Regions from separate parts of the Kitasatospora sp. NE20-6 genome, predicted to be linked through region 1. Evidence: riboswitches for the same ligand, from Rfam matches in the RefSeq annotation. Region 1 holds a riboswitch; each other region holds the start of a gene.
What was found. Region 1 has a riboswitch for cobalamin ahead of SNE206_RS13055 (ribonucleoside-diphosphate reductase subunit alpha). Riboswitches for the same ligand answer to the same signal wherever they lie in the genome.
Positions count from the first base shown of each region.

Region 1 (7,526 bases):
GAGCCCGGTGCAGAAGGTCGTCGGCGAGCTGCCCGAACCCGGCAGGGGATCGGCCCGGCCGATCACCGTGTTCGGCAACCCGGTGCTGCACCGTGAGGTCGCCACCGTGACCGCGTTCGACGGCGAACTCGCCGCCCTCATCGACGACATGTTCGCCTCGATGTACGCCGCCGACGGGGTCGGCCTGGCCGCCAACCAGATCGGCGTCGACCTGAAGGTCTTCGTGTACGACTGCCCCGACGACGAGGGCGTGCGGCACGTCGGACACGTCGTCAACCCGGTGCTGGTGGACCTTCCGGCGGGCCGCCGCGTCCTCGACGACTCCGCCGAGGGCTGCCTCTCCGTGCCCACCGCCTACATGGACCTCGCCCGCCCGGACTTCGCGGCCGTCACCGGCCAGGACAAGGACGGCAAGGCGATCAGCGTCGAGGGCACCGGTTTCTTCGCCCGCTGCCTCCAGCACGAGACCGACCACCTGTACGGCTACCTCTACGTCGACCGGCTCTCCAAGCGTGACCGCAAGGACGCGCTGCGGCAGATGGCCGAGGGCACCCCGCGCTACGCGACCGTGCCGAACGACTGACGCGCGCCCGCGCACGGAGGGCCGCTCCCCAAGCTGGGGGAGCGGCCCTCCGTGCGCGGCAGGTGCGCCGGCGGCGGGATCCGCAGGCGCGGGGTGCGCTAGAAGTCGTCGTCGAAGGAGACCGAGCCCTCGACGGCGACCTGGTACGCGGAGACCCGGCGCTCGAAGAAGTTGGTCAGCTCCTGGACGTTCTGCAGCTCCATGAACCCGAACGGGTTGGTGGAGCCGTAGCGGACCGGCAGGCCGAGGCGGGCGAGCCGCTGGTCGGCGACGGCCTCCAGGTACTGGCGCATGGAGGCGGTGTTCATGCCGGGCAGGCCGTCGCCGCACAGGTCCTGCGCGAACTGGAGCTCGGCCTCGACGGCCTCCTCCATCATCGTGGTGACCTGCTTCGCCAGCTCGTCGTCGAAGAGGTCGGGCTCCTCGTCGCGGACGGTGTCGACCACCGACATGGCGAAGTCCATGTGCATGGACTCGTCGCGGAACACCCAGTTGGTGCCGGTCGCCAGGCCGTGCAGCAGGCCGCGGCTGCGGAACCAGTACACGTACGCGAAGGCGCCGTAGAAGAACAGGCCCTCCACGCAGGCCGCGAAGCAGATCAGGTTGAGCAGGAACGCCCGGCGGTCGTCCTTGGTCTGCAGCGAGTCGAGGTGGTCGACCGCGTTCATGTACCTGAAGCAGAACTGCGCCTTCTGGTGGATGGAGGGGATGTTCTCCACCGCCGAGAAGGCCGCCGCGCGGTCGTCCGGGTCGGGCAGGTAGGTGTCGAGCAGCGTCAGGTAGAACTGGACGTGCACGGCCTCCTCGAACAGCTGCCGCGACAGGTAGAGCCGGGCCTCGGGGGAGTTGATGTGCTTGTAGAGGCTCAGCACCACGTTGTTGGAGACGATCGAGTCGCCGGTCGCGAAGAAGGCGACCAGCCGGCCGATCATGTGCCGCTCGCCCTCGCTGAGCTTGGCGAGGTCGGCGACGTCGGAGTGCAGGTCCACCTCCTCCACCGTCCAGGTGTTCTTGATGGCGTCCCGGTAGCGGTCGTAGAACGACGGGTACCGCATCGGACGCAGCGTCAGCTCGAAGCCCGGGTCGAGCAGCATCTTCTGACGGTCGGCGTCGGTCGGGGTGGTCACTGGCAGGCCTCGCAGGACTCGGGGTTCTCCAGGGAGCAGGCGATGGCGTCCTGCTCCTCCTGGCTCATGGTCGGGGCCGGCACGGCCACCGGTGCGGCGGTGGTGGCGGCGCGGGCGCCGGTGGCGGCCTGCGCGATGCGGGTGGCCGGGCGCGACCGCAGGTAGTACGTGGTCTTGAGGCCGACCTTCCACGCGTACGCGTACATCGAGCTGAGCTTGCCGATGGTGGGCGCCGCCAGGAAGAGGTTCAGCGACTGGCTCTGGTCGATGTACGGCATGCGGGCCGCGGCCAGGTCGATGAGCGCGCGCTGCGGCAGCTCCCAGGCCGTGCGGTAGAGCGAACGGACCTCGGCCGGCAGCCAGTTGAGCTCCTGCACGGAGCCGTTGGACTCGCGCAGGGCGTCCCGGGTCTGCTGGTCCCAGACGCCGAGCGCCTTCAGCTCCCGCACCAGGTACGGGTTGACCTGGAGGAACTCGCCGGAGAGGGTCTCGCGCTTGAAGAGGTTCGACACCTGCGGCTCGATGCACTCGTACACGCCGGCGATCGAGGCGATCGTCGCGGTCGGCGCGATCGCCAGCAGCAGCGAGTTGCGCAGGCCGGTCGCGGCGATGCGGGTGCGCAGCGCCTCCCAGCGCTCCGTCCACCGCGGGGTGGCCGAGCCGAAGTGGTCGATGTGCAGCTCGCCGCGGGCGGCGCGGGTCTCGCCGTACGCCTCGTGGCGGCCGAACTGCTCGGCGAGGTCCGCGGAGCGCTCGTACGCGGTGAGCATGATGCGCTCGGAGATCAGGGTGGAGAGGGCCGCCGCCTCGGCGGAGTCGAAGTCGATCCGCAGCTGGAAGAAGACGTCCTGCAGGCCCATGATGCCCAGGCCGACGGGCCGCCAGCGGGAGTTGGAGGTGCCGGCCTCGGTGGTCGGGTAGAAGTTGATGTCGATGACCCGGTCGAGGAAGGTCACCGCGGTGCGCACGGTGGCGTCCAGGCGGTCCCAGTCCATCGCGTTCAGCAGGTCGGCGGCGGTGGCGCCGGGGGCGACGTGCGCGCCCAGGTTGACCGAGCCGAGGTTGCAGACGGCCGTCTCGGAGTCGTCGGTGACCTCCAGGATCTCCGTGCACAGGTTGGACGAGTGCACGGTGCGGCCGGGCAGCGCGGTCTGGTTGGCGGCCCGGTTGGAGGCGTCCTTGAAGGTCATCCAGCCGTTGCCGGTCTGCGCCAGGGTGCGCATCATCCGGGCGTACAGGGTCTGCGCGGGGATGGTGCGCACCGCCTTGCCCGCCTGCTCGGCCTTGCGGTACGCCTCGTCGAAGTCGGCGCCCCACAGGTCGACGAGCTCCGGCACGTCGGCGGGGGAGAAGAGCGACCAGTCGGCGTCCGCGTTGACCCGGCGCATGAACTCGTCCGGGATCCAGTGCGCCAGGTTGAGGTTGTGCGTCCGGCGGGCCTCCTCGCCGGTGCTGTCGCGGAGCTCCAGGAACTCCTCGATGTCGGCGTGCCAGGTCTCCAGGTAGACGCAGGCGGCGCCCTTGCGCCGGCCGCCCTGGTTGACCGCGGCCACGGAGGAGTCCAGGGTGCGCAGGAACGGCACGATGCCGTTGGACTGGCCGTTGGTGCCGCGGATCAGGCTGCCGCGCGAACGGATCCGCGAGTACGACAGGCCGATGCCGCCGGCGTGCTTGGAGAGCCGGGCGATCTGCGCGTACCGGTCGTAGATCGAGTCGAGGTTGTCGAGCGGCGAGTCCAGCAGGTAGCAGGACGACATCTGCGGGTGCCTGGTGCCGGAGTTGAAGAGCGTCGGCGAGGACGTCAGGTACTCCAGGCGGCTCATCAGCCGGTACAGCTCGGCGACCTCGGCCACCGACTGCGCGGTGTCGCCGACCGCGAGGCCCGCGGCGACGCGCAGCAGGAAGTGCTGCGGGGTCTCGACGACCTTGCGGGTGATCGGGTGGCGCAGCAGGTAGCGGGACTGCACGGTGCGCAGGCCGAAGTACTCGAAGCGGTCGTCGCCCTGCCGGTCGATCAGGGCGTCGAAGGCGGCGGCGTGCTTCGCGACGAAGGCGGCCGTGGTGTCGCCGATCAGGCCCTCGGCGTGGCCGACGGCGACCGAGGCGGCGAAGGACACCGCGCCCTGCGAGACGGCCTCGTCCTGGATCTCCAGGGCGAGCAGCCGGGAGGCGAGCTTCGAGTACTGCGGGTCCTCGGCGATCATCGACGCGGCGGCCTCCACGGCCAGCCCGCGCAGCTCGGCGAAGTCCGAACCGGCGTGGCGGCCGCGCAGCGCGGCGGCGGCGACGTGGCCGGGGTCCACCTGGGGGAGATCGGTGCTGCGGTCGGTGAGCAGCCGGAGCAGAGCAGCACCGGGGTCGGGCCGGTCGGATCCGGCAGATCCCTGGGAGGGCAGGGTGACTGAGGCAGCGACGGTCAAGGCGCACTCTCTCCTGTGGCGGCAGCGGACGGCGGCGTTGCCCGGACCGCGCGTGGCAGGGGAGGACGGCACGCCGGACCGCGAAGGGGCGTGCGTCGTCTACCCGGCCCACCCGCGTGGCCTGGACGGTACTGCTGTGCTTCAAGGCATCTGCGGGGAAGCCGTGTGGCACACCGTCGGCAGGTCCTCGGACTGTGCGGTCCCCGGCGTCGCGGGCCGCTCACCGTTGCGGGGCAGTCCCGGACTTCCACCGGATTCCCCTGCGTCGACAGCGAGAGTGAGCATACATGTAGTGGTCGCTCGTTGATGTGCCCCCATATCTTGTGCACGTTACGTGTCGTCCTGATGGCGCCCGGCCGCGACGGCACAACGGAGGCCCGCCCGTGCGGACACGCTGCGTGTCCGCCGGACGGGCCGGGCCCAGCCGTCAGAAGGTCAGTGAGTACACCATCAGCGGCCCGAGGCCCGGCCGGGGCGACCAGTCGCGGTCCGGGCTGCGGCGGAAGCCGAGCCGCTCGTAGAGGCGGTGGGCGGCGGACATGTCCGCCATCGTGGAGAAGGCCATGCCGGCGAGTCCGAGCGCGCGGCTGCGGTCCACCGCCGCCGTGACGAGCGCCGCCCCGACGCCCCGGCCGCGGGCGGACGGGGCGACGGCGAGCATCCGGATCTCCCCCTCGTGCGGCCCGGCGACGTCCGCCCAGGGGGTGCCGCCGGGGGCGAAGGTCACGCTGCCGAGGACACGCCCGTCCGCCGGGTCGACGGCGACGAGGAGCTCGGCCTCCTCGCTGCGGGGACGGGCGTCACGGAGGCGGGCCGCGTAGGCGCTGCCGGGCGCGGTGTGGCCGCCGGCGACGAAGGCCTCGACCGTGACGGTTCCGGCCCCTGCGAGGTCCTCGGCGAGGGCCCGGCGGATGACGATGTCCATCCGTCCAGTCTGCCGCCGCCGGGGACGCCGGGACCGGCCGGGGTGTCGTGCAGGCGGCCGGGGAGGTCCGGGTCGGCCGGGTACCCGCCGGGACGGTGCCAGTTGTCGCGCCCCTGGCGGGAGTTCCGGTCGACGTCGCGGCCGACGAGGGCGCCGATCAGGCCGAAGCCGCCGATGACGGAGAGGAGGACGGTCGCGTCGGTGAGCATCGAGGAGGTCATGTCCCCACTCTGGCCGGGTGCCGCGGCACCGACGAGTGGCAGGAAAGACCACTTGCATCGAAATCCTGCCAGCGCCATGCTGGAGCCATGCTGAAGAACGTCGTCGCCGTCGTGCTGGAGGACGTCCACCCCTTCGAACTCGGCGTGGCCTGCGAGGTGTTCGGACTCGACCGGGCCGAGGAAGGCCTGCCCGTCTACGAATTCGGCCTCGTCTCCGACACCCCCGGGCCCAAGCGCACCCACGCGGGCTTCTCCGTCGACGTCCCGTACGGCCCCGAACGCCTCGCCGGCGCCGACCTCGTCGTGCTCACCGCCACCGGCCTGCGCGACACCTACCCGCCCGTGCTGGTCGACGCCCTGCGCGCCGCCGTCGACGGCGGCGCCCGGGCCCTCTCCATCTGCAGCGGCAGCTTCCTCCTCGGCGCCGCCGGCCTCCTCGACGGCCGCCGCTCCACCACCCACTGGAGGCACGCCGCCGAGATGGCCCGCCGCTTCCCCCTCACCACCGTCGAACCCGACGTCCTCTACGTCGACGAGGACCCGGTGATCACCTCCGCGGGCACCGCCGCCGGCATCGACGCCTGCCTCCACCTCGTGCGCAAGCTGCAGGGCGCCGAGGTCGCCCGCGCGATCGCCCGCCGGATGGTCGTCGCCCCGCACCGGGAGGGCGGACAGGCGCAGTTCATCAGCCGGCCGCTGCCCGAACCGGGGGTCGACTCCCTCACCGGCGTCCTCGACCGGATGCGCCGCCACCTCGACCAGGACGCCACCGTCGACAGCCTCGCCGCCCTCGCCCACATGTCGCCCCGCACCTTCGCCCGCCGCTTCCGGCAGGAGACCGGCACCACCCCGCACCGCTGGCTGACCGGCCAGCGCATCCTCCTCGCCCAGCGGCTGCTGGAGGGCACCGACGAACCCGTCGACGCGGTCGCCGCCCGCTGCGGCTTCGGCAACGCGGCCACCCTGCGCCACCACTTCGGCCGCCGGCTCGGCACCACACCGCAGGCGTACCGGCGGGCGTTCGCCGGGCCCGCCGGCACGCCGGACGCCCGGCAGGAGGTGCCCCTGCCGGGCGTCTGACCGCCGCGGAGGGCCGCTCAGCGGCCGACCGCCGCCGCCCCGGCCCGGGCGAACTGCTCGTCCAGGTCGCCGCTCGGCGCACCCGCCACGCCGATCCCCGCCACCGGTGCGCCCTGCACCTGCACGGGGGCGCCGCCGGCCAGGAACAGCGTGCCCGGGATGTCCTTCAGGTTCGGGGCCTGCGCGAGCCGCCCGGCCAGCTCCGAGGTCGGCGCGTTCCACGACACCGCCGTGAACGCCTTGCGCACCGCGGACTCCGGCGACTGCGGGCCCGCGCCGTCACCGCGCAGCGTGACCACGGTGGTGCCGTTGCGGTCGACCACCGCCACCGACACCCGCTGCCCGGCCTTCTCCGCCGCGTGCAGCGCCGCCTGGGCGGCCCGGGTCGCCGCGTCCACCGACAGGTGCGAGGAGGTGACCACGTTCCGGCCGTCCACCGCGACCGCCGCCGGGGCCCCGCCGCCCGCCGCCGCGCCGCCCGCCGTGTCCGCGCTCGCCGACACCGCACCGAACGTGCCCGCACCGAGCGCCGCCACCGCCACCGCACCGCCGAGCACCCGGGCCCTCACCGACGTCTTCCGCATGGTTCCGCTCCTCCTGCGATCACCGGCGGGGCCCGTACGGCCACCGCCACACCCCGATCCTCCGGCCGCCGCAGGCCCCGCCGGGTCGTCCCCCGGGCCCGCTTCCGCAGGCATCATGGACGACAGGGGGGTCGGCCGATCGGATGATGCGCGGCCGCCCGGGACGGGTGAGGATCGCCACGACGCACGAGAGACGGAGCAGGTCGCAGCAGATGGATCGGACCCCCGAGGCCCCCCGGACCCCCCAGGCCCTCCGGCCCCCGACGCCCGCACCCGGCGCCGGCGCCGGCACCCCGGACGCCCGCTGGCTCCCCGCCGTCCTCGACTCGGCCTTCCTGCTGCTGCTCGCCGCCGCCCTCACCCGCTACCTCACCCACCACCCCGGCAACCCCGCGGCCCCCTGGGTGACCGGCCTCGGCGCGGCGCTGGCCGCCGCCCAGCTCACCGGCCCCCGGCTGCGCAGCCGCCCGGCCGCCCGGGCCGCCCTCGGCCTGGTGGTCGCCCTGTGGGTGGTGCTCGTGCTGCTGGCCCCGAGCTTCGCCTGGTGCGCCGTACCGCTCGTGTACACCGTGCTGCGCACCCTGCC
Region 1 covers NZ_BPRL01000012.1:20,952-28,477, reverse strand. The annotation lists gene def (peptide deformylase) at 1-583, shown strand, start outside; gene SNE206_RS13060 (ribonucleotide-diphosphate reductase subunit beta) at 682-1,677, opposite strand; gene SNE206_RS13055 (ribonucleoside-diphosphate reductase subunit alpha) at 1,707-4,106, opposite strand; cobalamin riboswitch at 4,291-4,421, opposite strand; gene SNE206_RS13050 (GNAT family N-acetyltransferase) at 4,558-5,055, opposite strand; gene SNE206_RS13045 (GlxA family transcriptional regulator) at 5,364-6,356, shown strand; gene SNE206_RS13040 (GlcG/HbpS family heme-binding protein) at 6,374-6,940, opposite strand; gene SNE206_RS13035 (sensor histidine kinase) at 7,153-7,526, shown strand, end outside.

Region 2 (7,526 bases), on a different contig from region 1:
GGTCGGCGACGTCCGCGCCCGCCGCGCGGAGTCGCGCGGCTGCTGACCGGCCCGTAGCACGACGGAAGGGCCCGGATCCGCAAGGATCCGGGCCCTTCCGCGTATCCGCCGCGCTGTGCCCTGCCGGTCTGTGCCGGTCCGGTCTGCGCCGCGCCGGTCCGGTCTGTGCCGTGCCCTGCTGCGCGTGCCCGCCGCCCGGAAGCGCGGCGGGCACGGCGGTCAGCGGCCCGCGCCGCCGTCGTGGACGGCGAACGCGGAGCGGCGCGCGGCCCGGGCCACCGCCGGGTCCGGGTGGACCCCGGAGACCGCGGTGAGCACCGACGCCGCCCGCGGGTGCCCGGACTGCCGGGCCCGGTTGAAGAGCCGTACCGGCTCGCCCGCGGAGGCGCCCTCCACGTGCGGCACGAGCAGTGCGGTGTCGCCGTGGTCGAGCACGGCGGCGGCGGTGTCCACCCACAGCCAGGCGGCGTCCTCCGCGCCCAGCACGTCGGCGGGGGCCACCGGGCCCTCGTCGGAGCGCTCGGCCAGCCAGAGCAGCGCGTAGGGCCGCAGGACGGTCTCCTCGACGGCCGCGCGGACGGCCTGCTCGGCGGTGCCGCCGGCCACCCGGAGGGCTTCGAAGGCGAGACCGCGCACGAGGGCGTCCTCCCCGCGGGCGGCGTCGAGGAGCTCGGCGACCGCGCGGTCCGCGGGGCGGGCGGCGACCCAGGCCCGGTACTCGGCGCGGGCCGGGCCGGGGGTGTAGTCGGCGCAGGCGCTCAGGAGTTCCTGGGCGCTCTGCTCGATGTGGCCGGCGGCGGTCTGCGCGACGGTGCAGATCTCCTCCAGCTTGGCGCGCACCGCCCAGTGGCCGAGCGGGGAGAGCTCGGCGGCCTCGTCACGGCGCTCCAGGGCACCGACGGCGGCCAGACCGTCCAGCATCCAGTCGAGGACCGCGGCGGCGTCGGCGGCGGCCGTGGGGGTGTCGATCTGCGGGTCGCGGCAGGTGCCGCGGACGGCGGACATCGCGGAGGCCGCGTGCGGCACCGGCGAGAGCCCGAGCGCGCCGGGGACGACGCCGTGCCGGCGCTCGTCGAGGCCGCGGCGGAGCAGCTCCAGCAGTTCGCCGTCCGACACCGGGCCGTCGACGAGGTGCAGGAAGGAGAGGAGCTGCGGCGCCTGGTCGACGGCCTGGCCGGCGAGCACGGCGAAGACGCCGCGCATGGCGGCGGGCGGCACGGGCGCGAGGAGGGTCCAGGCGTCGAACAGTGCCGACCAGCCGCGGATCACCGCCTCGTCGTCGTGCTCCCAGGCGTTGAGGCGCCAGCCCGGCCCGGCTCCGGCGTCGCGGAGCTCGACCAGGCCGACGAGCAGGGCTTGCCCCCAGGCCTTGGCGGCGGCGCCGACGGTCATCGCGAGGGCGCGGCCGGCGGCCCTCGCGTCGTCGGGCAGGAGCTCGCCGCGCTTGTCGACCTCGGCGAGCTCGCCGGCCCAGCGGGAGATCCGCACGGCGTCGGCGAGCATGCGGCGGGCCAGCGGGGCCAGCTCTGCGGGTGCGGGGAAGCCCTCGGGCACCGGCACGCGGCCGCGGCCGGGCTTGGGCCCGGGGGTGCGGCGGCGGGCGGGTCCGCCCGGCTGCTCGTTGTCGGCTCGGCGGGCCGCTCCTGGCAGACGGGTCACCGTCGCTCCGGTGCGGATCGCGGGCTGGAGCGGGGCATCACGGTCGCGCGGGTTCCGAGACGTCACGCCGTGCAGTCTTCCCCGCGCAGGGGCCTTCTGTCACATCGAGTTCTACGCGCGCTCGCACGTCCGACCCGCGGACGGGGGATGAGATCGGGCATCCGCCATCAAACCGGGCTCACGATCACGAAATATGACATGAGCACAACCGTCGTGGAGGCCCGGCGGGCGCCTCGGACGGGTGCCTCGGACGGGCGCCTCAGAGCAGCGGCGTCAGCCAGCGCCGCAGCGCCTCCGTGTACGCGTCCGGGTCCGCGTTCCAGAGGGCGGCGTGCGCGCCCTCCGGGACGGGCCGCAGGCTCACCAGGTCGGGCCGCCGGCCGGCGAGCCCGGCGGCGGCCGCCCACGGCGCCACGGCGTCGTCGGGGCTGTGCAGCAGCAGCGCGGGCACGTGGAGGTCGGTGCCGTCCGCGAGCCGGGCGAAGCCCGCCAGATCGACCCGGGTCCGCCCCTCGGCCGCCAGCGCGCCGAGTTCCGCCAGCGGCGCCGGCACGCCCGCCCGGGCGGCCTCGCGGCGCACGGTCGCGTGCCAGTCCAGCACCGGCGAGTCCAGCACCAGGCCCGCCACGGACTCCCGCCAGGCCGACCGGGCCGCCGTGTGCAGCGCCATGGTGGCGCCGAGCGACCAGCCGTACAGCACCACGCGGTCGGCGCCGTGGGCGCGGGCGAAGCGGAGGGCGGCGTCCACGTCCTGCCACTCGGTCTCGCCGAAGTGGCTCAGCCCGTCGGGCGGGGGCGGCGCCCCCTCGTCACCGCGGTGGGTGACGACCAGCGCGGGCAGCCGCAGTGCGTGCAGCAGCGGCAGCACGGGCAGGGCCTGCTGCCGGTCGGCGCCGGGGCCGTGCACCAGCACCACCCACAGCCCCCGCATGCCCGGCAGGTGCCAGGCGGGCAGCGGCCCGAGCTCGCCGTCGACGGCGGTCTCCGTGAAGTCGAGGCCGAGCGCGGACGCCGGATCGCCGGTCACGACGCGGGCGGTCACCCGCACCTCGGCACCGCCGGCGAGCGGGGCCCCGGTCGACAGCAGGCGGCGGGTGACGCTCTGCGGGGCGGTGCCGAGCACCTCGCCGACGACGGCGTGCCCGCCGCCGGGCCACTCCAGGGCGTAGCGGCCGGGCCGCTCCGTCTCGACGCTGCGGGTGAGGGTGACGGAGTCCGGCCCCACGTGGTGGACGCGGACGCCCCCGGCCGACCCGAAGACGCCGCCCGCGGAGCCGGGGCGGACGGACCGTTCGGAGGCGCGACGGCCGGCCAGGAGGACGGCCGCGGCCCCGGCTCCGACGACGGCGGCAGCAACGGCGGTGGCGGTTCCCCAGCTGCGCATGGCATCCCCGGTCTGCTGGCTTCGGACATGGCGCTCCCAGTCCACGCCCGGCAGGCGGCCTCCGGCCACCCGGGCGGGCCGTCCGGGCGGCGGCGCCCCGCGCGGGCCCGGACCGGGATGTCGCCGGGCCGCCCGGCGAGCAGCTCCCGGAAGCGGTCGGCGGGCGCCGGCGGGCGGGCGAGCGGCGGGCGGGCGCCCGCCGCGGGGGCGGCTCCCCGGTCCGCCGCGCCGTCCCGGCCGGGGTGAGCTCGCGGGCCGGCCGGAAGTCGCGCAGCGAGGCGGGGCCCGTGCTCATCAGCCGGACGGGCGGGCACCACAGTGCCCGGGCCGGCGCGACGAACTCCTCCTCGGAGGGCCGCAGCGCGCCGCTCCCCCGGGCGAGGACGTGCGCGGGCAGCAGCCGCACCCCGTGCGCGGCCATGCCGTCGGCGACCTGTTCGGGCGTCAGGCCGCGCCCGGCCCCGTGCGGGGGCCGGAGGATCGTACGGACCGGCGGGGCCCGCGGACGGCGACGGTGTGTGACCAACCCCTCCGCACGCTTGGTTGACTCCCGGTCGGAGCGCGTGGTGATATCGCTGGGCCATACGGAGGCATGCAGAGGAAGCCGGTGCGAATCCGGCGCGGTCCCGCCACTGTCACCGGGGAGCACGCCCGAACACATGGTCACGACGGTCCGCCACAGGGCCGTTGGAAGGCCCGGGGGTGTGTCCGACCCGGAAGCCAGGAGACTCTCGCCGCCGGTTCGTCGATCCAGGGCGCGGACCCTGAGTGAGGACACGCACGCCATGCAGGCTGCCCGGCGGTCTCCGCTGCGCCCCGCCCGGGGAACCGGGCGGTGAGCCGTCCGACCCAGGCGTCCCCCTATCTGCTGGGCGCCGTCGCGGGGTACCTCGCCGACACCGCGTTCGCCGACCCGCGCCGGGGCCACCCGGTGGCCGTGTTCGGCAGCGCCGCCGGACGGCTGGAACGGGCCCTGTGGCGCGACCACCGCGGGGCGGGCGCCGCGTACACCGCGCTGTGCGTGGGCGCCGTGACCGCCGGGGCGGTGCTCGCCGAACGCGCCCTCGGGCGCAGCCGCCCGGCCCGCACGGCGCTCGCCGCGGCCGCCGTCTGGACGGTGCTCGGCGGCACCTCGCTCACCCGGGAGGCCCGCACGATCGGCCGCGCCCTGGAGGCCGGCGACCTCGCCGCCGCCCGTGAGCGGCTCCCGCACCTGTGCGGCCGCGACCCGAGCGCGCTGGACGGGCAGCAGATCGCCCGCGCCGTCGTCGAGTCGGTCGCCGAGAACACCGCCGACGCCGTCGTCAACGCGCTCACCTGGGGAGCCCTGGCCGGCACGCCCGGGCTGCTGGCCTTCCGTGCCGTCAACACCCTGGACGCGATGGTCGGTCACCGCTCGCCGCGGCACACGCGCTTCGGCTGGGCGTCGGCCCGGCTCGACGACGTCGCCGGCTGGCCCGGCGCCCGGCTCACGGCGCTGCTGGCCGTCGCCGCGGCGGAGCACCCGCGGGCCGCCTGGAAGGTCTGGCGGCGCGACGGCTCCGCCCACCCCAGCCCCAACGCGGGCCAGGCCGAGTCGGCGTTCGCCGGGGCCCTCGGCGTCCGTCTCGGGGGCACGCTGCGGTACGGGACACGGACCGAGCACCGGCCCGTCCTGGGCGCGGAACTGCGGCCGGTCGCCGCCGCCGACATCGAACGGGCCTGCGCGCTCTCCCGGCGGGTCGGTGTGCTGGCGCTGGCCGTCACGCTCGCCGGCCGGGCCGTCCGGGCCCGCGGCCGTGCACGCAGGACGACAGGAGGAGTGGGCCGATGAGCCGGGCACTGCTGGTCGCGGGGACGACCTCGGACGCGGGCAAGAGCGTGGTCACGGCGGCGGTCTGCCGCTGGCTGGTCCGCCGGGGCGTGCGGGTCGCGCCGTTCAAGGCGCAGAACATGTCGCTCAACTCCTTCGTCACCGCGGACGGCGCCGAGATCGGCCGGGCGCAGGCGATGCAGGCGCAGGCCGCCCGGGTGGAGCCGGAGGCCGCGATGAACCCGGTGCTGCTCAAGCCCGGTGCGGACGGCCGCAGCCAGGTCGTGCTGCTCGGCCGGCCGGTCGCGGAGGTCGGCGCGCTCGACTACCGCGAGCGCAAGCCCGTCCTGCTGGAACGGGCCCTGGAGTGCCTGGCCGACCTGCGCGGCCGGTACGACGTGGTGGTGTGCGAGGGGGCGGGTTCGCCCGCCGAGATCAACCTGCGCGACCGCGACATCGCCAACATGGGCCTGGCGACCGCCGCGAACCTGCCCGTCGTGGTCGTCGGCGACATCGACCGCGGCGGGGTGTTCGCCGCGATGTACGGCACGCTGGCGCTGCTCTCCGCGCAGGACCAGGCGCTGGTGGCGGGCTGGTTCGTCAACAAGTTCCGCGGCGACGCGCGGCTCCTCGCGCCCGGCCTGGAGATGCTGGAGGGCCTGACGGGCCGTCCGGTGCTGGGCACGCTGCCCATGCTGCCCGGGCTGTGGCTGGACGCCGAGGACTCGCTCGACCTGTCGACCGTCGCCGAACGCGGCCCGGTCGCCGCCCCGCACGGCACGGACGTGCTGCGGGTCGCCGTCGTGCGGTTCCCCCGGCTGTCGAACTTCACCGACGTCGACGCGCTCGCCCAGGAGCCCGGCGTGCTGGTGCGCTGGGCGACCCGGCCCGAGGAGCTCGCCGACGCCGACCTCGTGATCCTGCCCGGCACCCGGGCGACCGTCGCCGACCTCGCCTGGCTGCGCGAACGCGGCCTGGACCGCGCGGTGCACGCCCGGGCGGCGGCGGGCCTGCCGGTGCTCGGTGTGTGCGGCGGCTACCAGATGCTCGCCCGGGAGATCACCGACGAGGTCGAGTCGAAGGCCGGCACGGTCGAGGGCCTCGCCCTGCTGCCGACCCGGGTCGTCTTCGGCCGGGAGAAGGTGCTCGCCCGCCCGGTCGGCGAGGCGTACGGGGAGCGGGTCGAGGGGTACGAGATCCACCACGGCGTGGTCGCCGTCGAGGGTGGCGAGGCGTTCGTCTCGGACGGCCGCGGGCGCGCCCTCGACGGCTGCCGGGCGGGCGCGGTGTGGGGTACGACCTGGCACGGCGTGCTGGAGAACGACGGCTTCCGGCGGGCCCTGCTGCGCGAGGCGGCCGCCCTCGCCGGACGGGCGTTCGTGCCCGCGCCGGACACGTCGTTCGCTGCCGCCCGCGAGGAACGGCTCGACCGGCTCGGCGACCTGATCGAGGAGCACGCCGACACCGAGGCGCTGTGGAAGCTGATCGAGGGCGGGGCGCCGGCCGGCCTCCCGTTCGTCCCGCCGGGTGCGCCGTGAGCGGCGCCGGGAGGCATGGAGTGCAGATGACCGACGTCCGTTACCCCTTCACCGCGATCGTCGGCATGGCCGACCTGCGGCTCGGGCTGCTGCTCAACGCCGTCTCCCCGGCGGTCGGCGGCGTGCTCGTCCGCGGCGAGAAGGGCACCGCCAAGTCGACGATGGTCCGCGCCCTGGCCGGTCTGCTGCCGTCGATCGCCGAGGCCGGCGGCTGCCGGTTCGCCTGCGACCCGGCCGCACCCGACCCGCACTGCCCGGACGGCGCGCACACCGACGGGTCCGCGCACACCCGGCCCGCGCACCTCGTGGAGCTGCCGGTCGGCGTCACCGAGGACCGCATCGTCGGCTCCCTCGACCTGGAACGGGCCCTCGCCGACGGCGTCAAGGCCTACGAACCGGGCCTGCTCGCCCGGGCGCACCGCGGGGTGCTCTACATCGACGAGGTCAACCTCCTCCAGGACCACCTGGTCGACCTGCTGCTCGACGCCGCGGCGATGGGCCGCTCCTACGTGGAGCGCGAGGGCGTGTCGGTGCGGCACGCGGCACGCTTCCTGCTCGTCGGCACCATGAACCCGGAGGAGGGCGAACTGCGGCCGCAGCTGCTCGACCGCTTCGGCCTCACCGTGGAGATCGCCGCCACCCGCGAGCCCGCCGAACGCGCCGAGGTCGTACGCCGCCGCCTCGCCTACGACGCCGACCCGGCGGGCTTCGCCGCCCGGTTCGCCGCGGACGAGGAGGCGCTCGCCGACCGCATCACCGGCGCCCGGGAGCTGCTGCCGCAGGTGGAGCTCACCGACGCGGCCCTGCGGCAGATCACCGCGGTCTGCGCGGCCTTCGAGGTGGACGGGCTGCGCGCCGACATCGTGATGGCGCGCGCCGCCGTCGCCCTCGCCGCCTGGGCCGGCCGCACCCGGGTGGAGGAGGAGGACGTCCGCAAGGCTGCCCAGCTGGCCCTGCCGCACCGCCGCCGCCGCAACCCCTTCGACGCACCCGGCCTCGACGAGGAGCAGCTCGACCGCACCCTGGAGGAGCACGCCGAGCAGCCCGAGCCCCCCGAGGACCCGCAGCGGCCCGACGGCGGCGGCGACGGTGACGGTGACGGTGACGGTGACGGTGACGGCCCGGACGGCGGCGGGCCCGACGGCGGCGGCCC
Region 2 covers NZ_BPRL01000020.1:90,528-98,053, reverse strand. The annotation lists gene SNE206_RS17640 (CDP-alcohol phosphatidyltransferase family protein) at 1-46, shown strand, start outside; gene SNE206_RS17635 (hypothetical protein) at 220-1,725, opposite strand; gene SNE206_RS17630 (alpha/beta hydrolase) at 1,919-3,043, opposite strand; cobalamin riboswitch at 3,602-3,795, shown strand; gene SNE206_RS17625 (cobalamin biosynthesis protein) at 3,879-4,856, shown strand; gene SNE206_RS17620 (cobyric acid synthase) at 4,853-6,373, shown strand; gene SNE206_RS17615 (putative cobaltochelatase) at 6,400-7,526, shown strand, end outside.
Region 2: another riboswitch for cobalamin. It lies ahead of SNE206_RS17625 (cobalamin biosynthesis protein); the one in region 1 lies ahead of SNE206_RS13055 (ribonucleoside-diphosphate reductase subunit alpha).

Region 3 (7,526 bases), on a different contig from region 1:
CTCGGCCTCCACCAGTGCCGTGCCGAGCCGGGCGGCGGCGGCGCTGACCGAGGTCACGCCGGGCACCACCTCGGTCGGGTACCGGTGCGCGAGGCGCTTGTGCATGTGCTGGTAGGAGCCGTAGAACAGCGGGTCGCCCTCGGCGAGGACGACGACGTCGCGGCCGGCGTCCAGGTGGGCGGCGAGCCGGGCGGAGGCCTCCTCGTAGAAGTCGTCGAGCGCGCCGCGGTAGCCGCCGGGGTGGTCGGTGGTCTCGACCGTGATCGGGTAGACCAGCTTCTCCTCGATCTGCCCGCCCGTCAGGTAGCGGTCGGCGATCGAGCGGGCGATGGATCGCCCGTGCCGGGCACTGTGGTACGCCACCACGTCGGCCTTGCCGATGAGTTCGGCGGCACGGACGGTCAGCAGGGAGGGGTCGCCGGGGCCGAGCCCGACGCCGTACAGACGGCCCGTCACTCTTCTTCACTCGCAATCGCGTTGACGGCGGCGGCGGCCATCGCGCTGCCGCCGCGGCGGCCGCGCACCACCAGGTGCTCCAGGGCGGCGGGGTGCTCGGCCAGGGCCTGCTTGGACTCGGCGGCGCCGATGAAGCCGACGGGCACGCCGATCACCGCGGCCGGGCGGGGTGCGCCCGCCTCGACCATCTCCAGCAGCCGGAAGAGCGAGGTCGGGGCGTTGCCGACGGCCACCACCGCGCCCTCCAGCCGGGGCAGCCACAGCTCCATGGCGGCGGCGCTGCGGGTGGTGCCCATCCGGCGGGCCAGCTCGGGCACCGCCGGGTCGGTGAGGGTGCAGACGACCTCGTTGCCGGCGGGCAGGCGCTTGCGCGTCACCCCGCTGGCGACCATGTTGACGTCGCAGAGGATCGGCGCCCCGGCGAGCAGGGCCGCCCGGGCGGCGGCGACCGCGCCGGGCGAGTACACGAGGTCCTCGACCAGGTCGGTCATGCCGCAGGCGTGGATCATCCGCACCGCGACCCGGGCGACGTCCTCGGGCAGGGCGGCCAGATCGGCCTCGGCCCGGATGGTGGCAAAGGACTGCCGGTAGATGGCCGCGCCGTCCTTCTCGTACTCGATCACGTGATCCTCCGGGCCTCGGCGACCGCCTCGGCCATCTCTTCCGTCGTCACATCCACTGAAGGCGCCGGCGTCCCGACCGGCGTCACCCGGTAGCCCTGCCCGAGCGCGAGCACGTCCACCCATCGCCCGGCGGGGTGTCCGCAGCGCCGCTCGCAGCCCGACCAGTGCACGGGCAGCGCCGCACCGCCGGCGCGCTCCGGAGCGCGGGCCGCGCCGGAGGGTGCGTCGGGGTGCGCCGCCGCCGGGGCCGCGCCGGGCCCGTGCTCCAGTGCGCGGGCGGCGTCGGTGCGGACGTCGGCGAGCGACTTCGCGCAGCCGGGCAGGCCGGTGCAGGCGGTGGCGCGGTCCCAGGCGGTACCGGGCCGGGTCAGGAACCCGGCGGCGGCCAGGTCGGGGAGCCGGGCGGCGGGCACGCCCGGCAGGACGGCCCCGCGCCACGGCGTCAGCCGGATCTCACCGGCGGACACCTCCGCCAGCAGCCGCCACCGGTCGGCGGCGGCCCGGCCGAAGCGGGTGCCGACGGCGATCCCGCCGGGCAGGGCGCCGAGCGCGGGCGGGCCGCCGGCGGGGGCGGGCAGCGGTTCGGTGCCGGGCGGCAGCAGGTCGGGGAGTTCCCGCAGGTGCCAGGCCCGGCCCTCCGCGGCCGCCAGGAAGTCGCGGGCGGCGGCGAGCGCGGCGGCCACCGGCGCGCCGACCGGGCGGACGGTGCCGGCCCGGCCGAGCCGGAGCAGCGCGGTGCCGCCGGGCGCTGCGATCAACGTCACATCGGCGTCGAGCGCGGCGACGTCGCCGCGGCCGTCGTCCAGGGCGAAGAGGAACTTGCCGGACAGTCCGGCCGCCCAGCCGCTCGCGCACAGCTCCGCGTCGAGCGCGCGCACCCAGCCCTGCACGTCGGCGTGGCCGCGGCCGTCGACCCCGGCGTACGGCGAGGCGACGATGTTGCGCACCCGCTCGTGCGTCTCGGAGGGCAGCAGTCCGGCCTCGCGCAGCCGCCGGGCGAGCTCGGCCCCGCAGTCCGAAGGCAGGCCGCGCAGCTGGACGTTGCCGCGCGAGGTGGTCTCCGGCGCGCCGTCGCCGAGCTGCTCGGCGGCGTCGGCGAGCGCCACGAGCTGACGGGCCGTCAGGAGTCCGCCGGGCAGGCGCACCCGGGCCAGGGCGCCGTCGTCGGCGGTGTGCAGACGGAGAGCCCCGGGGCAGGCGTCCGCGCGGCCCCGGCCGGGCACGGCGGAGCCTCGCGCAGCGGCGTCGGGTGAGGCGGGCATGGCGGCGAGCATACAGAGGGTGCGACGGGCCGCCCCCGTCTCGTAGATCACAGTCGGCGCCCTGTCCCGCAGCCGCGCGGCACCCCGTACGATGCTGCCGGGCGGTCCGCGAGGACGGCCCGACGCCAGCGACGGCAAGCGGAGGAAACCGGTGCAAATCCGGTGCGGTCCCGCCACTGTAACCACGGCTCAGCCTGCCGTGGAGCCAGGAACTCCCGCCGTCCTCCGCCTTCTCCCGGTCTCCGGCCGGGGGCACACCGAGGGGCGCGGACCCCGAGGAAGGTCCGACCTGTGCGCTGCCGCCTGCCCGGCCCCGCCGTCCGTCCCAGACGTGCCGAGCCCGCACCGCCCGCTCCCCCGGCACGGCCGACCCCGCGACTCGCGACCCGGAACACCGACCTGGCCGGGAGGCCCTCCGCATGATCCTGCTGCTGTCGACCTCCGACACCGACCTGCTGAGCGCCCGTGCCGCGCAGGGCCCGGTGCCCTTCCGGCTCGGTAACCCCGCCAGGCTCACCGCCGACGACCTGCCCGCGCTGGTGGACGGCACCGACCTGGTCGTGGTGCGGCTGCTCGGCGGCCGGCGCGCCTGGGAGGATGGGCTGGACGCCCTGCTGGCCGGCCCCCGCCCGGTGATCGTGCTGACCGGCGAACAGGCCCCCGACGCCCAGCTGATGGAGCTCTCCACCGTGCCGGCGGGCATCGCCGCCGAGGCGCACGCCTACCTCGCGCACGGCGGGCCGGCCAACCTCGCCGAGCTCGGCGCGTTCCTCTCGGACACCGTGCTGCTCACCGGCCACGGCTTCGCCCCGCCCGCCTCCGCCCCCGACTGGGGCCCGCTGGAGCGCGAACCGCGGCCCACGGACGGCCCGCTGATCGCGGTGCTCTACTACCGCGCCCACCACATGAGCGGCAACACCGCCTTCGTCGAGACGCTGTGCTCGGCGATCGAGGACCGGGGCGCCCGCGCGCTGCCGCTGTACTGCTCCTCGCTGCGCGGCGCCGAGCCGGAGCTGCTCGCCGAGCTGGCGCGGGCCGACGCGATCGTCACCACGGTGCTCGCCGCGGGCGGCACCCGCCCCGCCGACGCGCAGGCCGGCGGCGACGAGGCGGCCTGGGACGCGGGCGCGCTCGCCGCCCTCGACCGCCCGATCCTGCAGGCGCTGTGCCTGACCTGGTCGCGCAGCCGGTGGGAGGAGAGCGACGACGGCCTCTCCCCGCTCGACACCGCCACCCAGATCGCCGTGCCGGAGTTCGACGGCCGGCTGATCACCGTGCCGTTCTCCTTCAAGGAGCTCGACGAGGACGGCCTCACCGTCTACCGCGCCGACCCCGAGCGGGCCGCCCGGGTCGCCGGCATCGCCGTGGCCCACGCCCGGCTCCGGCACACCCCGGCGGCCGAGCGGCGGCTCGCGCTGGTGCTGTCCGCGTACCCGACGAAGCACGCCCGGGTCGGCAACGCCGTCGGCCTGGACACCCCGGCGAGCGCGATGCGGCTGCTGGCCCGGCTGCGCGCGGAGGGCATGGACCTCGGCACCGACCTGCCCGGTCTCGACTCCGCCGATCCCGCCCTCCACGAGGGCGACGCGCTGATCCACGCGCTGATCGCGGCCGGCGGCTACGACCAGGACTGGCTGACGGAGGAGCAGCTCGCCCGCAACCCCGTCCGCATCCCCGCCGCCGACTACCGCCGCTGGTACGCCGGTCTCCCGGAGGGCCTGCGGGCCGGCGTCGAGGCGCACTGGGGCCCGCCGCCCGGCGAGCTGTACGTCGACCGCTCGCAGAACCCGGACGGCGACATCGTGCTCGCCGCGATCCGCTCCGGCAACCTGCTGGTGCTGATCCAGCCGCCGCGCGGCTTCGGCGAGAACCCGGTGGCGATCTACCACGACCCGGACCTCCCGCCGAGCCACCACTACCTGGCGGCGTACCGCTGGATCGCGGCGGCGCAGGAGGACGGCGGCTTCGGCGCGCACGCCGTCGTCCACCTCGGCAAGCACGGCAACCTGGAGTGGCTGCCGGGCAAGACGGCGGCGCTGTCGGCCGACTGCGGGCCGGACGCCGTCATCGGCGACCTGCCGCTGGTCTACCCGTTCCTGGTGAACGACCCGGGCGAGGGCACCCAGGCCAAGCGCCGCGCCCACGCCACGCTGGTCGACCACCTGGTGCCGCCGATGGCCCGCGCCGACAGCTACGGCGACATCGCGCGGCTGGAGCAGCTGCTCGACGAGTACTCGTCGATCGCCGCGATGGACCCGGCGAAGCTGCCCGCGATCCGCGCCCAGATCTGGACGCTCATCCAGGCGGCCCGCCTCGACCACGACCTCGGTCTCGACGAGCGGCCCGGGGACGACGGCTTCGACGACTTCCTGCTGCACGTCGACGGCTGGCTGTGCGAGGTGAAGGACGCCCAGATCCGGGACGGCCTGCACGTGCTGGGCCAGGCGCCGGCCGGCACCGACCGGGTCAACCTGGTGCTCGCCATCCTGCGTGCCCGGCAGATCTGGGGCGGGGTCGGCGCCCTGCCGGGTCTGCGTGAGGCGCTCGGCCTGGACGAGGCGGCGCCGACGCTGGGCGCCACCGACGCCGCCGAGGCGCAGGCCCGCGCCCTGGTCGAGGCGATGGAGGCGGAGGACTGGTCGCCGGAGGCGGTGGAGAAGGTCGCGGCCGGGCATCCCGGCGCCGTCCGCGACGTCCTCGACTTCGCGGCCCGCCAGGTGGTGCCGCGCCTGTCGGCGACCACGGACGAACTGGACGCGGTGCTGCACGCGCTGAACGGCGGCTTCGTGCCGGCCGGCCCGTCCGGCTCGCCGCTGCGCGGGCTGGTCAACGTGCTGCCGACCGGCCGCAACTTCTACTCGGTCGACCCGAAGGCGGTGCCGAGCCGGCTCGCGTGGGAGACCGGGCAGGCGCTCGCGGCGTCGCTGGTCGAGCGCTACCGCGCCGACAACGACGGCGCGTACCCGCCGTCGGTGGGCCTCTCGCTGTGGGGCACGAGCGCGATGCGCACGGCGGGCGACGACATCGCCGAGGCGTTCGCGCTGCTGGGCGTGCGCCCGGTGTGGGACGACGCCTCGCGCCGGGTCACCGGCCTGGAGGCGGTGCCCGTGGCGGAGCTGGGCCGTCCCCGGATCGACGTGACGCTGCGGATCTCCGGCTTCTTCCGGGACGCCTTCCCGCACGTGGTCGCCCTGCTGGACGACGCCGTGCGGCTGGCCGCCGGCCAGGAGGAGCCCGACGAGGACAACTTCGTCCGGGCGCACGTGCAGGCCGACCTGGCCGAGCACGGCGACGAACGCCGGGCGACCGTCCGGGTGTTCGGCTCCCGCCCGGGCACGTACGGGGCGGGCCTGCTGCAGCTGATCGACAGCCGGGACTGGCGCACCGACGCCGACCTCGCCGAGGTGTACACGGTGTGGGGCGGCTACGCGTACGGCCGCGGGCTGGACGGCCGGCCGGCGCGGGAGGAGATGGAGACCGCGTACCGGCGGATCACCGTCGCCGCGAAGAACACCGACACCCGCGAGCACGACATCGCCGACTCCGACGACTACTTCCAGTACCACGGCGGCATGGTGGCCACCGTGCGGGCGCTGACCGGGAAGAACCCGGCGGCGTACATCGGCGACTCGACCCGCCCGGAGACGGTGCGCACCCGGACGCTGACCGAGGAGGCCGCCCGGGTCTTCCGCGCCCGCGTGGTGAACCCGCGCTGGATGGAGGCGATGCGGCGGCACGGCTACAAGGGCGCCTTCGAGATGGCCGCGACCGTCGACTACCTCTTCGGCTACGACGCCACCACCGGGGTGGTGGCCGACTGGATGTACGAGAAGCTCACCGAGGAGTACGTGCTCGACCCGGTCAACCGGGAGTTCCTGAGCGCGGCCAACCCGTGGGCGCTGCACGGGATCAGCGAGCGGCTGCTGGAGGCGGCCGACCGCGGGCTGTGGGCCGAGCCGGACCCGCGTCTGGTCGAGGAGCTGCGGGCGGCGTTCCTGGAGACCGAGGGCGACCTGGAGGGCGACGTCTGACCGCCGCGGGCGGCGCCCGGCCGGGGCCGGGTGCCGTCCGTCCCTCTGTGCGCCGCGGATCGCGCCGCACGTCGGCGCATGATCGCGCGGATCCGGGAGGACAATCTCCGCATGAGCCTGCGCACCGCCCTCGCCCGCCCCGCCCGTTACGCCTCGCTCGCCGCCGGCGCCCTGCCGGTGGCGGCCTTCCCCGGTGCGGGCCTGGACCGGCTGGCGTGGGTGGCGCTGGTGCCCGGCATGCTGCTGATGCAGCGGTCCCCGGACGGGCGCGAGGCGGCCGTGCGGGGCTGGTGGTTCGGCGCCGGGTTCATCCTGGCGGCGATGTACTGGCTGACGCCGTCGATCGGGCCGGCCCTGCTCGTCCTGGCGGTGCTGGTCGGTGCGGTGCAGGGGGTGTTCGGGTTCGCGGTGTGGCGGCTGCTGCACCGTCCGGCGGATGTCCGGGCGGCGGCGACGGCGCTGGTGGTGCTGCCCGCGGTCTGGGTGAGCTGCGAGTTCGTCCGGTCCTGGCATGCGCTCGGCGGCCCGTGGGCGCTGCTCGGCGCCAGCCAGTGGGAGCACCCGGCGGTGCTGGCGCTGGCCTCGGTGGGCGGGGTGTGGCTGGTGAGTGCGGCGGTGGCGGCGTGCAACACGGCGGTCGTGCTGCTGTGCACGGGCCGGGTGCGGGCGCTGCCGGCGGTGGCGGCCGTGGCGGTGCTGGCCGCGGGGCCGGTGCTGTTCGCGGTGCTGCCCGCGCCGGCCGGCGGCGGCAGTGCGACGGTGGCGCTGGTGCAGCCCGGCCAGACCCCTGACGAGGTCTCACGGCTGGCCGCGAGCTCCCGGATCACCCGGGGCCTGGTGGGGCAGCAGCTGGACCTCGTGGTGTGGGCGGAGAGCAGCACCACGGCCGACCTCGACACGGACGCCGCGGTGCTGGCGGGCCTGCGGAAGCTCTCCGCGACGACCGGGGCGCAGCTGATCGTCGGCGAGGACGCCCGCAAGGCCGACGGCCGGATCTCCAAGGACGCGGTGCTCGTCACCCCGGACGGCGTCGCGGCCCGCTACCGCAAGATCCGGCTGGTGCCGTTCGGCGAGTACATCCCGTTCCGGTCGGCGCTCGGCTGGATCTCCGGGGTGAGCAAGGCCGCCGGGGAGAACCGCGCGCCGGGCAGCGC
Region 3 covers NZ_BPRL01000001.1:80,028-87,553, reverse strand. The annotation lists gene SNE206_RS00365 (precorrin-2 C(20)-methyltransferase) at 1-456, opposite strand, end outside; gene SNE206_RS00360 (precorrin-8X methylmutase) at 453-1,079, opposite strand; gene SNE206_RS00355 (hypothetical protein) at 1,076-2,353, opposite strand; cobalamin riboswitch at 2,440-2,579, shown strand; gene cobN (cobaltochelatase subunit CobN) at 2,761-6,372, shown strand; gene lnt (apolipoprotein N-acyltransferase) at 6,484-7,526, shown strand, end outside.
Region 3: another riboswitch for cobalamin. It lies ahead of cobN (cobaltochelatase subunit CobN); the one in region 1 lies ahead of SNE206_RS13055 (ribonucleoside-diphosphate reductase subunit alpha).

Region 4 (7,526 bases), on a different contig from region 1:
CCTCACCGGCCCGCACCGGGAACAGCTTCGGGCCTGCACCGCTCCCCGCTGCGTCCGGTACTTCGTGAAGGGGCACGGCCGCCAGGAGTACTGCAAGCCGTCCTGCAGCAACCGGGCCCGCGTGGCCCGCCATTACGAGCGGACCAGGTCGGCGGCCGGGGCTGTCGGTGCCGACTGGAATGATGAACAGGTCGCCACAGACCCTACGAGGAGCTGACGCCTGTGCCCGAGGGCCACATCATCCATCGCCTCGCCGGCGAGAACCACCGCGCCTTCGGCGGGCGCCCCGTCCGGGTCGCGAGCCCGCAGGGCCGGTTCGCAGACGGTGCCGAGCGGCTCGACGGGCGGCCCCTCGACGAGGCCGAGGCCCATGGCAAACACCTCTTTCTGGGATTCGGTGAGGACTGGCTGCACATCCACCTCGGCCTCTACGGCGGCTTCACCTTCGGCACGGGGCGGGCTCCCGCGCCCACCGGCCTGGTCCGCCTGCGGATGGCCAACGACGAGGGATACGCCGACTTGCGCGGCCCCAACACCTGCGAGCTCCTCGGACCCGGCGAGAAGAAGGCCGTGCACGACCGCCTCGGCCCGGATCCGCTGCGCCCCGACGCCGACCCCGATGCCGCCTGGCGCCGGATCTCGCGGAGTTCCACCACCGTCGCAGCCCTGCTGATGGACCAGAAGGTGCTCGCCGGCGTGGGCAACGTCTACCGCGCCGAGGTGCTCTTCCGCCTCGGCATCAACCCCCACCGGGCCGGCCGTGACGTCACCCGCAGGGAGTGGGACGCCATCTGGTCCGACCTGGTGTCGCTCATGACGGACGGCGTCGGGGCCGGCCGCATCGACACCGTCCGCCCCGAGCACACCCCGGAGGCCATGGGGCGCCCGCCACGTGTCGACGACCACGGTGGCGAGGTGTACGTCTACCGGCGCACCGCGATGCCGTGCCTGGTCTGCAGGACCCCGGTGCGTACCGAGTCGCATGCTGCGCGGAACCTCTTCTGGTGTCCGTCCTGCCAGCAGCGGTGACTACTCCTTCACCAGCCACCATGCGGCGCCGGCACAGGCAGCGCAGAGCGGTGTGTACAGCAGCAGGTTGAGCAACCGGAACGCCGAGCCGTCGACCGTGCCGGCGCCGGTCGCCCAGATGAGCCCTGCCACGGCACGTATGGTCGTCCCGGATGCGACGGCTGCCGTCGCCAGCCTGGGGACCGTCGGCGGGAGCGGCAGCCTGATCGCCCCTCCGCGTGCCAGGAGCAGCAGAGCCGCGCCGACCAGCACCGCAGCGAGGGGGAGCACGACGACCGGCGTGAACGGCACCTGGGTGTTGAGCACGGCCATCGACAGGGATTCGGCATCCCGGGCGGGCCACGTGGTGCCGGTGGCCCAGTAGAGGTGCCATCCTGCGTCGACTCCGAGGACGCCGGCCAGGGCGACGGCGGTGGTGCGCCGCCGCGCGCTGCGGCTTGCGAGCGGGGTCGCCCGGGTGCTGCTGTCTGCGGCCGACGAGGCCTCCATCCGGGTCGTGCCGTGGCTCGTGCGATCGCTCATGGGGCTCTCCTCCTACGGTAGGTGACGGACCGACAGCATGAAGAGTCGCCGTTTCGGCCATTCGTTCCCGTGGCCGGTGTCACACGATCGAGTGGGGAACGTTCCGGCTTTCCGCGCCCTCTCCTCCCATGACCGGAAGGAGACCGCCGTGGAAGCATCGCCCGCCTGCACCGCCGAGCTGGTGCTCGCCGCCCAGCGCGGCGACCGGCTGGCGCTCGGCCGGCTGCTGGAACTGATCACCCCCTACGTCCGAAGGCTGTGCGGCCCGATCGCGCTCGACGACGGCGCCGATGCAACCCAGGAGGCGCTGATCGCGGTGTTCCGTAAGCTGCCGCAACTCCAGGAGCCGGCTGCGCTGTTCGGCTGGGTCAGAGCGATCGCCGTACGTGAGGCCGTGCGACACGTCCGCCGCCATGCGCGGTGCGAGCCTGCGGAACTGGCAGAACTGCCCGCCCCGGGCGATCCGCACCTGGCGGCTGACATCCAGGACGTCCTCGGTCGGCTCTCCCCGGAGCACCGCGCCGTCCTGGTCCTCCGTGACGTGGAGGGCCTCGATGAGCGGCAGACCGCCGAACTGCTCGGTGTGGCCGCAGGCACCGTGAAGTCCCGTCTCTCCCGCGCCCGGCTCGGCTTCCGAAAGGCATGGCAGTCATGAACGCAGAACCGCGTCCGCACCACGATGGCTGGCCGGTGGCCGATTTCGACTCCGTCCGGGCCCTGCGCGTACTCGCCACCACCGTGCCGGGTGCGGCGGTGCACGAGACGCTGCTGCCCACATCCCTGGAGGACGTGTGGGCGGTGGCGGCCGACCTGGCCGGCGCCATGCCCCAGTGGTTGCCCGACATCCGTACCGTCAGCGTCTCGCCGGACGGCGGCGAGGCGGTGGTCGTGGGCCATTCGCGGCTCCGGGCCCGCTTCGACATCGAGCTGCGGCCCGGATGGTGCCTGATGCAGAGCCGCTACCTGTTGGGCGGCATGGCTGCGGTCGAGGAGGCGGACGGCACCCGGTTCGCCTTTCTCGGCGCATTCCGGGTACCGGCCGCGGGTGTTCTCGGTGCCGCGCTGCGGCCACTGACCAGGCGGACGGCCAAGCGGTCGCTGAGCCGGTTCGAGGCGCTGGTCCAGGGTGCGCGGCCGCCAGAGGGCGGCGCGCCATGACGCGTACGATCCTGGCCGGGCTGCCAAGGCGCGGGCGGTGCGGGCCCCTTGCCGCTCCGCGGCCCGGTCGGCCCGGTCAGCCCGGCCCGGTGCGTCGCGATCACGGAGGGTCGGCTTTCGGCGCCTGATCACGATGGCTCCCGGTGCACGGGCGGAGTCCGAGCCGGGCCCTCGCGGGCCCGTGCGCCTTGCCCGTGCGCCTTGCCCGTGCGCCGGGAGGCTGTTGGTTGGGGCGTTGCTGTGTCAGCCCCGGGACAGCACGAGTGCCTGTACCTCGGGCAGGCTCCGCCAGTCGCTGGAGACGATGCTGGCGTGCGCGGCGGCGAGCTGGGTGACCCGGCTACGGGCCTGCTCTGCTGTCGGGCTGGTGGCGCTGATCGCGGGTGCGACGTTGTGGGCGTCGGTCATGACCAACAGATAGTGGCGGCTGTCGTACCAGGACGTGTCGATGCCACCGACGTAGGCGGACGCGTCGCCGTCGAAGACCACGAACCACGGCCGGATGCTGGTCTCGCTGTATGCGGAGCGCGGGTCGCCGGAGGCGGCTCCGTGGACGACCGGGAACACCTGCGCCTGGCCCACCTTGCCGGCAGCGGCGAGGTCCCGCAGGTAGCGCGCGTACTCGACGTCGGTGTGCAGGGTGTCGAAGGGGTTGCCCTCCTCGACGGTGCCGGGGATGACGTCCACGAGTACGCGACCGGACAGCGCGCTGCGCGTCGGCCAGTTGCCCGCCTTGGCGGCGTCGTCGAGGGTGGCGTAGGTGCCGCCGCCGGGCTTGGCGAGCAGGTCGGCCGGGCGGAAGACGGCACTGCCGAGGTGGGCGGCTATGAGGCTGTCGAGCTGGGCGGCACCCATGCCGCGGTTGCCCGCAAAGCCGCCCTTGAGCTCCAGCTTGACGACCAGCGGGCCACTGGAGGGGTGGGCGCCCAGCCAGATGCGGATGTCGTCGAGGCAGTACTCGAGGTTCTTGTTGGTGCCGCCGCTGTAGAGCTGCGCAGCGCTGGTCGCCGCCACACAGTTGTTGGCGTTGCCGAGCGGGTTGGAGTGGCTGACCTTCCACTCGGTGGTGACGGTGTCCGTCCAGACGTCCAGCTCGATCATGCCCGTGCCGGTGTCCAGGCCCTGGGCGAGGAAGGGGAAGGAAGCCGTGTCGTAGGTGTTGTGGATGCCGACTGCGGTGGCCGAGCCGAACGGCAGGCTGCCGCCGGTGGAGGCGCCGGACTGCTGGGCCGGAAGCAGGCAGGTGGCGGCGGCCAGCAGCGTGACGGCGAAGGTACGGCGAAGCTTCACGGTGTCTCCTCGTCAGGAGCATGAGGGCGGCGGCTCGGACGAGCCGCCTCCGGAAGCATGGGGTACCAGGACTGCTTCAAGGTGACATGACAAGAAAACTTGGCTGAAGGGATCTGCTCAATGACCATCCGTCAGGACATGCCGGTCATGTGCGTGTTCAGTCCGCGCGGCCGAGCACCCCGTGTTCGAGGAGCTCCGCGATCACGGCGTCGGTGAGCCGGTAGCGCACGATGCGTCCGTCCCGTTCGCCGGCCACCGTGCCCGCGGCCCGCAGGAGCCGCAGCGCCTGCGACACGGCGGGGTCACGCATGCCGGAGGCGACGGCCAGGTCGCTGACGGCCATCGGCCCGGTCTGGTGCAGGGCGAGCAGGAGGGCGAGGCGGCCGGGATCGGCGAGCAGCGCGAAGCGGTCGGCCCAGGCCCGGACATGGCCGGCGTCACCGATCGCGGCGATGGCTTCGCAGACCTGGTGTCCGTCGATGGTGCGGTGGTGTGCGCGGTCCGCGGGGACGAGGTGCATGCCGGGCATTCTCGCAGTCCGCCCTGCCGTGATCTTCGACACCTGCGCAGGTGTGCAGGCTTGCAGCTGTCGTGCCGTCACCCCTACGGTGGAGCCGCCGTGGTGTTCGGGAAGACCGGTGTCGGACCTCTGAGGTCCCAGTCCGGAGCGGCCCTCGCCACTGTGAACGGGGAGTCAATCCGTACCCCACGTGTGTCACTGGGCGCCTTGGCGCGCCCGGGAAGGCCGGGTACGGGCACCGTCGGATCCTCCCCGTGAGCCAGGAGACCGGCCACGGCATCTCACGACGACTTTCCACGAGGTGCTGGAGCGTGATCCGCAGATGACCCTGCCCGAAACCGGTACGGCCCCCGGGCCGACAGCCCCCGCTGCTGCGGCATTCCGCTGGCGGCGGGAGGACACGGTCCGTACCGCCGCCCTGATGGCGGTGATCCTGGCGATGCACGTGGTGGCGTTCGGCACGCTGTTCCTCCTCGTGGTGCCCGAGAAGTACGAGGTCGGCACGCAGGTGTTCGGTGCGGGCCTCGGCATCACCGCGTACACCCTCGGCATGCGGCACGCCTTCGACGCCGACCACATCGCCGTGATCGACAACACCACCCGCAAGCTCATGGCCGACGGTCGTCGGCCCGTCTCGGTGGGCTTCTGGTTCGCGCTGGGACATTCGTCGATGGTCGTGCTGATGGCGGCCCTGGTCGCCGGCGGTGCGCAGCTCGCGGGCACGTTGATGGACGACGGCTCCACCACGCACCAGGTGCTCGGCACCATCGGCACCACCGCGTCGGGCGCCTTCCTCTATCTCATCGCCGCGTTGAACCTCGTCGCCCTGCTCGGCATCCTGCGGGTCTTCCGCGCGATGCGGGCGGGGACGTTCGACGAGGCCGAGCTGGAGCGCCGACTCGCGTCGCGGGGCCTGATGAACCGGGTGCTCGGCCGTGCCACGCGTTCGATCACCCGGCCCGGGCAGATGTTCCCGGTCGGCCTGGTGCTCGGGCTCGGCTTCGACACGGCCACCGAGGTCGCGCTGATGGTGATGGCGGGCTCCGGCGCGGCCGCCGGGCTCCCCTGGTACGCGATCGTCTGCCTGCCGTTGCTCTTCGCCGCCGGCATGAGCCTGTTCGACACGCTGGACGGCACGTTCATGAACTTTGCGTACCAGTGGGCCTTCTCCAACCCGGTGCGGAAGGTCTTCTACAACCTGACCATCACGGGCCTGTCGATCGCGGTGGCGTTCGTCATCGGCACCATCGAGTTGGTGGCGGTCCTGCACGAGAAGTTGGACCTCGGCGACCCGCTGACCGGGTGGATCGCCGGGCTGAGCCTCGACAACGTCGGCTTCGTGATCGTCGGGCTCTTCGTGGTGGTCTGGGCCGCGGCGATCGGCTACTGGCGGTTCGCCAGGGTCGAGCAGCGCTGGGCTGCCGGGCCGACGGTCTGATCGTGGAGCGCGGGGGAGCGTGCGGTGCGCCGACCGGCTGCAGGGCTCCGGGCCCGGAGAGCCGTCCCGTTCCTGCGGGGGTCCGGGCGGCCGCGATCAGGTCAGCCCGCAGCCAGCAGCAGTGTGCCGGCCACGGCCAGGCCCGCGCCGATCACCTGCACCGGGCGCAGCCGCTCCTTCAGAACGCCACGCGCCATGAGTGCGGTGACCACGGGGTACAGCGAGGCGAGCACGGAGGCCACTGCCACGGATCCGCTGTGGGCGGCCGCCGCGTAGCTCGCGTTCGCCGCCACGTCCGCGATGCCGACGGCGGTGAGCGTGGGCAGGCTCCGTCGCAGTGCGCCGGTTTCGCCGGGCGCGGATGCCCGGGGGAGGGCCAGGAGTGCCGCGCCGCCCACCGCGACGTTGCACAGCCGCTGCACGCAGAGCGAGAGGAGCAGTCCGCCGTCGACGGTGGCCTGGGCGACGAGGGCCATGACGGCGCCGAAGCCGAAGGCCGCGCCGAGGGTGAGCAGCAGGACGGGCGCGCCGACGGCGCCGCCCCGTCGCTCGGGTCCGCCGGCGAGCGCGATACCCAGGACGGCGACGGCGATCCCGGCCAGTTGACCCGTCCCGGGACGGTCGCCGAGCAGCAGCCCGAGACCGACGGGGACCGCCACCCCGACGGTGGCGAGGGGCGAGACCACGCCCATCGGCCCGAGTGCGAGGGCGCGGTAGAAGGCGAGCATCGCGAACGGGCCGATGACGCCCGCGACGGCTGCGTACCAGAGCCCGGCGGAGGCCTCGGTCCAGCCTGCGGTGGCCGCCACGCAGACCACCAGCAGGGCTGCCGCGAGCGCTTGGGAGGCGACGACGACCCGCAGGGCGGATATGCGCTTCGTCAGCGCGCCGCCGCCGAAGTCGGCCATCCCCCAGAGGGCGCTGGCGGAGAGGGCGAGCAGGTGGGACACCACAGTGGACTCCGGAGTACAGTCGGGTGGATTTTGTGGGCTCGCGCAGCATAGATCAGTAAAACGAACTGAACGAATCAATTTATTGGACTGGCATGCCTGATCCCGAGCTCGTCACCCAGGCCCTCGCGCGCAACCTGAAGAGGCTGCGGAACGACCGCGGCCACACGCTCGACGCCCTCGCCGCCAGGTCGGGGGTGAGCCGCGGCATGATCGTCCAGATCGAGCAGGGGCGGACCAACCCCAGCGTGGGCACGGTCGTCCGGCTGGCCGACGCGCTGGGCGTGTCCATCGCCCGCCTCCTCGACTACGACGAGGTCTCGACGGTGCGGATCGTCTCCGGCGACGAGGCCGTCCAGCTGTGGGCCGGCGCCAAGGGCGGCAGTGGTGTGCTGCTCAACGGCATCGAGGCGCCCGGCCCGCTGGAACTGTGGGAGTGGGTCATCATGCCGGGCGAGGCGCACGGTTCCGATCCGCACCCGGCGGGCACCGTGGAGATCGCGCGGGTCGACGAGGGTGAACTCACCCTCACCCTCGACGGCCGTGACCACCTCGTCCGCGCCGGCTCGACCGCTTCCTACGAGGCGGGCTGGGCCCACGGCTACCGCAACGAGGGCGA
Region 4 covers NZ_BPRL01000002.1:190,581-198,106, forward strand. The annotation lists gene SNE206_RS01480 (CGNR zinc finger domain-containing protein) at 1-217, shown strand, start outside; gene SNE206_RS01485 (Fpg/Nei family DNA glycosylase) at 223-1,029, shown strand; gene SNE206_RS01490 (DUF3995 domain-containing protein) at 1,030-1,551, opposite strand; gene SNE206_RS01495 (RNA polymerase sigma factor) at 1,700-2,206, shown strand; gene SNE206_RS01500 (hypothetical protein) at 2,203-2,709, shown strand; gene SNE206_RS01505 (phosphatidylinositol-specific phospholipase C domain-containing protein) at 2,953-3,999, opposite strand; gene SNE206_RS01510 (ArsR/SmtB family transcription factor) at 4,157-4,519, opposite strand; cobalamin riboswitch at 4,603-4,810, shown strand; gene SNE206_RS01515 (HoxN/HupN/NixA family nickel/cobalt transporter) at 4,842-5,957, shown strand; gene SNE206_RS01520 (EamA family transporter) at 6,059-6,907, opposite strand; gene SNE206_RS01525 (XRE family transcriptional regulator) at 7,003-7,526, shown strand, end outside.
Region 4: another riboswitch for cobalamin. It lies ahead of SNE206_RS01515 (HoxN/HupN/NixA family nickel/cobalt transporter); the one in region 1 lies ahead of SNE206_RS13055 (ribonucleoside-diphosphate reductase subunit alpha).